3 regions of the Clostridioides sp. ZZV15-6598 genome follow, and region 3 is predicted to be linked to each of the others. Evidence: riboswitches for the same ligand, from Rfam matches in the RefSeq annotation. Region 3 holds a riboswitch; each other region holds the start of a gene.
What was found. A riboswitch is a leader RNA that binds a small molecule or an ion and turns the genes downstream of it on or off. The one in region 3 is predicted to bind lysine.

Region 1 (3,279 bases), on a different contig from region 3:
CAGTACCATTAGCGATTTGGTATTCAACCAATTCACCTAATTTGTCGAAATCAACTTTGCTATCCTTTGTAAATGGAGTAACTAGAGCAACAGCAGAACCTTTAAATATCATAAAAAATCAATCCCCTCTTTTTTAGTTTTGTGTTTTATATTACAGTTACTTCTAATGCTTATTTTTACTTATTATTAATATTTTACAAAATCATATATTTATACAAATTTGTATACTATACTAAATCATATGATATAGCCATTTCAGCTATTTGGATTGCATTAGTTGCAGCACCTTTTCTTATATTGTCAGCAACAACCCAAAGGTTTACACCATTATCAACACTAAAGTCTCTTCTAATTCTTCCAACAAACACTTCATCTCTATCATCAAATTCTACAGCAGTTGGATATTCATTTTTAGCAGGATTATCAACTACTACAACTCCTGGAGCTTCTTCAAGTGTTTTTACTAAATCTTCTAGTTCAAATGGATTATTAAACTCAATATTTATAGATTCACTATGACCATTCTTTACTGGCACTCTTACAGTAGTTGCAGTTATTTTTAAGTCGTAGTTATCAAGTATTTTCATAGTTTCGTTTACCATTTTCATTTCTTCCTTAGTATATCCATTTTCAGTAAATGAATCTATATGAGGAAGACAGTTATAAGAAATTTGATGTGGATAGAATCCAGTAGGATTACCAGTCATTCCTTTTTCTAAATCTTCAACCCCTTTAACACCAGAACCAGATACAGCTTGGTAAGTAGAGTAAACTACTCTCTTAATTTTGTATTTGTCATCAAGAGGTTTAAGAGGAACCATAGCTTGTATAGTAGAGCAGTTTGGATTAGCTATTATACCTTTATGTTTTTTTATAGCTTCTGGATTTACCTCAGGAACAACTAAAGGAACATCTGGATTCATTCTCCATTGACTAGAGTTATCTACTACTAAGATTCCATTTGATGCAGCTATTGGAGCATATTTTTCACTAATGCTTCCTCCAGCAGAGAATAACGCTATTTGTATTCCTCTATCAGTGAATGAAGTTTCTTTTAATTCTTCTACTATATATTCTTTACCACAAAACATTACTTTAGAACCAGCAGATTTAGAAGAAGAGAATAAAAATAGATTTTCTATTGGAAAATTTCTTTCTTCTAATACTTTTAAAAATGTTCTACCTACCATTCCAGTAGCACCAACTATTGCCACATTTACTTTTTTCATATTAAATTCACCCCAATTTTTAATTATTAAAACATTATTTAAATTTAGTTATACAAGTAAGATATGTTAATATTTTTATATATTTAAAAACTTTAGTATTATATTAACAACTTTAATTATATACAAAAAACGTACAAAGGTATACTTTGTACGTCTAGTTTATCACTCAAAGTAAACCTTGTAGCTCACCACCTACATAAATAAGTGACAGTATTACACATCTTATGTGTAATCCCAGAAAATATTATTGCAAGAAACATTTTCTTCGGCTATAAATCCTTTTTCCAATCATTAACACTTGCCAGCTCCTATTGGATACTCTTATTTACAGCTACCTCTACCCTAGGTTAATAGGATATTAAAATTTGATTATTCTAATAATAATACATATTTTAGAAAAAATCAACTTATTTATAGAAATATTGCTAAAATTTAAATCCAAAATTTGTCAATTCTTGTTTTAAAACATTAAGATTAGCTTCTTCCATTTCAGCTAAAGGAAGTCTTAAATCTCCAACATTAAAACCTAAAATATTCATAGCAGTTTTAACTGGAACTGGATTTACTTCTATAAATAAGGCATCAATTAAAGTATCCATATCAAGTTGTAATTTTTTAGAGCCTTCAATGTCACCTTCAAAGAATTTAGTTACTAAATCATGAGTTTCTTTAGGACAGATATTAGCAAGTACAGAGATAACACCACTTCCTCCTAATGATAATAGAGGTAATATAGTATCATCATTACCGGAGTATATAGCGAAGTCTTCAGGTACTAATTTAGCTATTTCTGCAACCTGAGCTAAATCTCCACTAGCTTCTTTTACAGCAACTATATTATCTATTTTAGCAAGCTCAGCCACAACTGATGGCTTTATATTTACCTTAGTTCTTCCTGGTACATTATATAAAATAATTGGTAATTTAACGCTTTTTGCTATTGTTTCAAAGTGAAGTTTAAGACCTCTTTCATTAGTCTTATTATAGTAAGGAGTTATGATTAAAAGACCATCCACTCCTAATTTTTCAGCTTCTTGGCTCATGTGAACAGACAACATAGTATTGTTTGAACCAGTACCTGCTATAACTGGTATTCTCTTATTGACTTTTTCAACTGTATATTTTATTACAGCAAAAATCTCAGATTCACTCATAGTAGTAGCTTCACCTGTTGTTCCACAAACAACTAATGCATCTGTGTCATTTTCAATATGGTATTCGATTAATTCACCTAACTTTTCAAAGTTGACATTGTTATCCTCCGTAAATGGGGTAACTAAAGCAACAGCAGAACCTTTAAATAACATATAATCAAATCTCCTTTTTTATTTAAATTTAATTTTTTAAGTACAATAATAATTATAGTACAAATTAATTAATTTTAATAGGCATAGTTAATATCTTAACTGTATAAAGTAAGATATTTATATTATATTAATATTAAAAAAATTTTAAATAAATGTTTTATTCTCAAAATATACATATTAATTTAATAAAATATACCAAAATGGAAATAAAAAATAAATTTTATGCGAATTTAATAACTAATAATTAATATATTTAGGTTATAATAAATATGTGCGTAAAAATAAATAATAAGCATTAACATAGAAAATTTAGGAGGAATAATATGGATACTTTAAAGGAACTTTTTAAAATAGGAAGTGGACCTTCAAGTTCTCATACTATGGGGCCACAAAGAGCTGCGGAAAGATTCAAAAATGAAAATCCAGATGCAGAAAGCTTTAGAGCAATATTATATGGTAGTTTAGCTGCTACAGGAAAAGGTCACTTAACAGATTATATAATTGAAAAAACTATAGCACCAAAGAAAGTTGAAATCGTTTGGGAAGAAGATATAATAAAAGATTTTCATCCAAATGGAATGAAGTTTGAAGCTTTAGATAAAGATGGAAATGTGACAGCTGAATGGACTGTATATTCTGTTGGTGGAGGAACTATAGCAGAAGAAGGTCAAAGAAACAGTAAAAGCAATAGTATATATCACCTAGACACTATGGATGAAATAGTGAAATGGTGTAAGGAAAAT
Region 2 (3,279 bases), on a different contig from region 3:
CATCAGAATTTATGGCACAAGTTATACGAATTTCTGATGTAGTTATAAGTTTTACCATTATACCATTTTCATTAAATATCTTAAATACTTTAGCAGCAACTCCAGAAGTATTTTTCATACCAAGGCCTACCAAAGAGAATTTAGTAATGTTATTATCAATTACTACATGCTCTTCATTTGTATATTTAGATACTATCTTTTTGCACTCTCCTAATTCTTCTTTTGGAACTGTAAATGATACACTTATTTTATCTAAAATAGGTGCAGTTTGACTTATCATATCTACACTTATTCCAATAGTTGCTATATCTTCAAATAAACTAGATATATTTTCTACCTTAAAATCTTTTATTGTTATAGAGCTGTCATCATCACTAGTAGCTAATCCTGTTATTACTTTATCCTCTAATTTCATGTCTTTTCCCCCTCTTATATATGTTCCTTTTACTGTACCACATGTACGTCCAACATAAATTTCAACACCATATTTTTGTGCAAGCTCTATACTTCTTGAATGCATTACTTGTGCTCCTAAACTTGCTAATTCAAGCATCTCTTCATATTCAATCTCATCAAGTTTACTTGCCTTTGCATATTTTCTTGGGTCTGTAAAATAAATTCCATCAACATCTGTATATATCTCACATTTACCATTTAGTTTAACCGCAAGAGCTACAGCAGATGTGTCTGAACCACCTCTTCCAAGAGTAGTTACATCACCATCTTCATTGATTCCCTGAAATCCAGTTACTATTACAACATTACCTTCATCTAAACTATTTTTTATTCTATTTACATTTATATCGTCAATTTGAGATTTTCCATGAAGTCCACTTGTTTTTATATTTAATTGATAAGCATTATAGCTTATAGCTTTACAGCCAAGCGCATTTAATGCTATCGATAATAAAGATGCTGAAATCATTTCTCCAGTAGACATCAAAGCATCTAACTCTCTTTTACTAGGTTCATTACTCAATGCTTTTGCCAAGCTTATATATTCATCTGTTGATTTTCCCATAGCAGATACAACTATTACCATTTGTGGATTTTCTTTTCTTCTTTCTATTATATTTTCTGCAATTGACTTTATTTTGTCAGTATCTGCAACTGAACTTCCCCCATATTTTTGGACAATTATACTCATGCCTTTTCCCCCTCAAGCTAAATTTTGATAAATAAAAACGCCCAAAGGTATACTTTGGACGTGTGAACTTCATAGACCAAGTAACCTTGTAGCTCACCACTTTAAAAGTGACAGCCTTATGCATATTCTGCATAAGTCCAGAAAACTTGTTTGTCAACAACTTTTCTTCGGCTATAGACCCTTTCATCAATCATCAACACTTACCAGCTACTATTGATTACTCTTGAATATAGCTACCTCTACCCTAGGCTCATTATTATTAATTAATTTATTAATATAGTTTTATCATATTCTATATAATATTGCAACAATTTTTTTACAAAATGTGGTAAATCAAAAAATTTATTTTCTAAAAATATCTTATATACAATTAAATAGTTTATTTAATCCTAAATCTATAAAATTTATACTATACTCATTATCTTCTCTCTCTAAGTCATTTAATTCAGATAAATTATCTGGTGTAACCACCAAAATATTTGGTACTCTAAAAAATGGAATTGTAGATTTATCTATTTTTCTAGAGAGATTCTCATATTTGGAAACATCTATTTCATTATTTAAATCAACATCTACCAATACCTGCTTTATATTGCCAAATTGATCTGTATATTCAATAAATAAATCATATTTCACAGCATCTACACTAACATTTCGGTAAAATCTTTTTACATCACAACCTGCAGTATTAATTCTAACAACTAATTCTGACCCTACTAGAGCCTTTATTAAATCATCCCCCTTAAAAAGCTTACTACCATTCAAATAGTAAACATATGAGAGGTCCTTATAGTTACGATAATCCACATCACATGGATATTTTTTTAATGTATACTCACTACACATTTTTCTCAATGTTTTTTTGAAGTTTTTTTTATTGTATCTTTTTTGGTCTCCATAAATTTTTCTAAATTGAGATTCTGTAACACATCTAACCCTGCTAATTAAAAGCAATATCTCTTTTTCCATATTTGTCATAGTACATTCTCCTTGAAGTATTATTTGCAAAGTTGTACTAATATTATATTAAATTTATGACATTAAATTTACAAAGAATTAAAATAAAATAGCTAATTTTTATAGAATTTATTTCTATAAAAATTAGCTATTAATGCACTAAAAACTATCTACAGTTTTTTTGACTAAGTTACACATTACTTTGATTTTCAGAACCTTTCGAATTTGTATCTTCATTAGTTCCTGTTTCTTGTTTTGCTTTTTTATCATCAAAATTTGCAATATTTAAGTTATCAAATTCTGACATTTCAATTACACCAGATTCTTCTTTTGAATATGATATTTTGACTTTGTCTCCAACTTGAGTCAATGGTAATTCGCTAGATACTTTTGAGGTAGCTTTAAATATTATCTCTTTATTAGAATCTAAAGTCACATAATAATTAGTATTTCCTCCTCGCACATCAGGACTTATTCTAGTTACTACACCTTCTATAACTTCATCTTTCATATCATTATCAAGTTTTAAGTCATTACCTTTAGATTCTAATGAATCTTTATAGTTTCTTAAAGCTTCATTTTTATCTTCCCCTATACCAAGTACATTATAATCTTCAACAGATACAAAGGCTACTCTCTTTACAAGACCAGCTTTATCTTTTAAAGATGATACATATGTTGGCTGACCTAATATATTGTACATTACAGGGAATGTAGCTTCATAATTCTTTTCTTGAACATTACCTTCAGCTGATTTCATCGCTGCTGTCTCAGTTGCTCCTGGCTGCTTATACAGTCTAGCTTCTTTAGTTCTAGAATCAACAAGCATAAATCCAATTGTAGATTCATCTCCACCAGAGGATGTTATACCTGTATACCAATATGACCTATTGTCATTACCATAAACTAGTGATGTTCCTTCTGTTGGCACTAGTACTCCTTTTTCTGATATAACAGAATTCAAAAATCCATTGACATAAACACCCCAGTCTTGAATTTGGTCTGTTACAAATTTTTGTGGTTGTATTCTATCTACCCATTTAGGTGTATTTTTAACATTATAGACATTTATTTTTCCAGTTTCTGCATCAACAGTAGCTATGCCTGTAGCATTTGCTCCTCCATAACCAATTTTATGTTCATATAAACTTACAACCCAATAAGGTCTTCCTTCA
Region 3 (3,279 bases):
AATTATTACATTAGTAAGAGCCATTTTCTTTGAGTATGGGAAATTACAAATCTCGACCATAACATTTTTAGAAAGGAAGAGTAATCATGTATTATAAAGACATAGATTTTGAGGAAAAATGGCATGAGTATATTGAAAGCAAAGAAGGATATGCAAGAGAAAGAGCTTTTGATGATGAAGCAGAAAGAATATTTTTCAAAAAATTATCTAATAAATATGATGATAATCCAACACTTTATGATTATTCAAAAGAAGTATTCGATTTTATAGATGAGTTAATATATGAAGGAAAAAATCTTATAGAAATTGGTGCAGGTACTGGAAAATTTACTATACCACTTTCTAAGAAATGTAAGGGTGTAATTGCTAATGATTTTTCAATAGATATGCTTAATGTGCTTGAAGGAAAGATTAGAGAACATAATATAACTAATATAGACACAATACAAGGAAAATGGGAAGAAATTAATGTTGGGCATAGTGATTATATTTTATCTGTGAATTCTCTTTATAGAATTTGGGATATTAAAGATGCTTTGAGTAAGATGGATAAGTTAGCTAAAGAAAAAGTGATTATAGTGAGAACTATTCAAAAACCATTATTTAATGATTTGTATATGGATTTAGGTGATAGAGATAGAACTTGTCCAGATTATATATACATTCCAAATATACTACATTCTTTAAATATATGTGCTGATATAAAATTTATTGATGTGGAAAATGAAATTGAATTTGACAGTGTAGAGGATATATATTTTAAAATGGAAACAGAATTAAATAAAAAGATTAACTTTAGCGATATGTTAGATAAGTATATAGATAATATGATAGAAAAAAGAGAAAACAAATATATTTTCAAACATAAAACTAAAGTTGTAATTATATATTGGAATAGTATAAGCTAGATTTGTTAATATTATTGAAGCATAGAAACTCTTCTGAAAATATTTACAATCTCGACATATTATGCTACAATTGTTTAGAATAAATAAAATTTAATAAGAATTACCTCATCTAATAAAAAGATTGAGGTAGAGGTCGCATTTACTAAGATTAATATTGAAGAGGTCGGAAGCCAATGAAGCAATATAAAAGGAGTAAGTGCCGAAGTGCTAGTGTCCAAATCTAGTGCTGGGGCTGTATTTAATAAGTACAGCACTGTCATCAAAATTATCCCGAATTTTGATGGAGAGCTATCTTAACTAAGATAAAGGGAAGATGTAGGTATATTATATTTAGCGCATTTAGCTCAACATGTATACATGTTGAGCTTTTTTACATCTATACAAAATAGGATAGAAAAGGGAAGCAATAATAAAATATTTTAATTTAAAAAGTGGGGAGATTAAAAATGAGCAGTTTAAAAAAGAAAAGGTTTACTATGCCACAGACACTTACTATAATATTTTTACTAATAGTAGTAATGGCAGTTCTTACTTGGATAGTACCAAGTGGAAATTTTGAAAGGGTAGATATAGACGGAAGATCGGTTGTTGTAGCTGGAACTTATGAAAAAGCAGCATCAAATCCACAAGGAATTACTGATGTATTTACAGCACCTATAAATGGATTTATAGATGCAGCTGAAGTAGTTGGATTTGTTTTGATAGTTGGAGGAGCTTTTGGAATAGTTAATAAAACAGGAGCTATAGAAGCTGTTATAGCTCATACTGTAAATAAAATGAAGAGATTCCAATTCTTAATAATACCTATATCAATGATTCTATTTGGATTAGGTGGAACAACATTTGGAATGAGTGAAGAAACACTACCTTTTTATATGATATTTATTCCACTCATGACCAGTATGGGATATGATTCATTAACAGCAGTGGCTACAGTATTTATAGGAGCAACAGCTGGATTTGGAGCAGCTACTACTAATCCTTTCTCTGTAGGAATAGCACAAGCATTGTCACAAATAACACCAGGTTCTGGGATAGAGTTGAGAGTTGTTATGTTTATAATATATATGGCTATATCTATAGGATTTGTCATGTTGTATGCCAATAAAGTTAAAAAAGACCCTAAAAAGTCTTTAGTACATGGGATATCAGTGAATCAAGAATCAATGACTAATACTGATACAAAGATAAAAGAGTTTACAAAAAGAGAAGCCATGGTAATAGCGATTTTCACAATAGGTATGGCAATTATGATATATGGAGTTCTAAAGCTAGGATGGTACATAACTGAAATCGCAATGATATTTACAGCTATAGGTATAATATCAGGAATAGCATCAGGACTTAAACAAGATGACATAGTTAATTCATTTATAAGTGGAGCAGGAGACTTAATGACAGCAGGGTTATGTATAGCATTTGCACGTGGAATTGTAATAATAGCAGAAAATGGATTTATAATAGATACAATTTTAAATTCTGCCGCAAATTTATTAAATGGACTTCCAAAAACTATATTTATAAATTTAACTTTCTTAATAGAAGGTTTAATAGCATTTTTTATACCATCAGCATCAGGACTTGCATCACTTACAATACCTGTACTTGCACCACTTGGAGACTTAGTAGATGTATCTAGACAAATGATAGTTACAGCTTATCAATTTGGTATAGGTGTAACTAATTTAATAACACCTACATCAGGTGTTTTAATGGGAGCACTAGCAGTAGCTAATATTCCTTGGTCAAAGTGGGTTAGATTTGTAATGCCTTTAATGGTAGTATTAACAATTACTGTAATGGTATTTTTAACAATAGGATTATTTGTTGGATTCTAATAGGAGGTATATTATGATTGAAAGTATAAAGAAAAGAGCTTATGAGATAGAGAATGAACTGGGAAAAGAAATTGAAGAAGTATGTGATTTTATATTTAAAAATCCAGAACTAGGAGAAGAAGAATATATATCATCAAAGTACTTAGTAGAAAAAATGAAGGAATATGGATTTGATACAACTTATCCATATTGCAATATGGATACTGCTTTTAGAGCAGAGCTAGGGGATAACGATGGTCCAACTATAGCCTTTTTAGCTGAGTATGACGCACTGCCTGGGTATGGAGAAAACAAAGAACCAGGTCATGCTTGTGGACATAACTGGATTGCTGCATCTACATTAGGAGCTTGTATAGTACTAAGTAAGTTAAAAGAAAATTTTAAAGGAAAAATTGTATTAATAGGAACACCAGCTGAAGAAACAACAGGAGGAAAGTGTGATTTAGTTAAGGCAGGAGCTTTTGATGATGTTGATGTAAGTTATCAAATGCATATAGAAGCTTTTAATAACATAAACTGCAAGGCTTTGGCAA

Region 1: another riboswitch for lysine. It lies ahead of KGF50_RS04610 (aspartate-semialdehyde dehydrogenase); the one in region 3 lies ahead of KGF50_RS09170 (YfcC family protein).
Region 2: another riboswitch for lysine. It lies ahead of KGF50_RS15690 (aspartate kinase); the one in region 3 lies ahead of KGF50_RS09170 (YfcC family protein).

What each region holds. Positions count from the first base shown of each region.
Region 1 is NZ_JAGWCS010000014.1:38,520-41,798, forward strand. It holds gene dapA (4-hydroxy-tetrahydrodipicolinate synthase) at 1-112, opposite strand, end outside; gene KGF50_RS04610 (aspartate-semialdehyde dehydrogenase) at 228-1,229, opposite strand; lysine riboswitch at 1,403-1,577, opposite strand; gene dapA (4-hydroxy-tetrahydrodipicolinate synthase) at 1,655-2,536, opposite strand; gene KGF50_RS04620 (L-serine ammonia-lyase) at 2,860-3,279, shown strand, end outside.
Region 2 is NZ_JAGWCS010000097.1:5,251-8,529, forward strand. It holds gene KGF50_RS15690 (aspartate kinase) at 1-1,147, opposite strand, end outside; lysine riboswitch at 1,229-1,397, opposite strand; gene KGF50_RS15695 (hypothetical protein) at 1,508-2,125, opposite strand; gene KGF50_RS15700 (hypothetical protein) at 2,295-3,279, opposite strand, start outside.
Region 3 is NZ_JAGWCS010000036.1:12,793-16,071, reverse strand. It holds gene KGF50_RS09175 (class I SAM-dependent methyltransferase) at 87-908, shown strand; lysine riboswitch at 1,028-1,207, shown strand; gene KGF50_RS09170 (YfcC family protein) at 1,355-2,746, shown strand; gene KGF50_RS09165 (M20 family metallopeptidase) at 2,760-3,279, shown strand, end outside.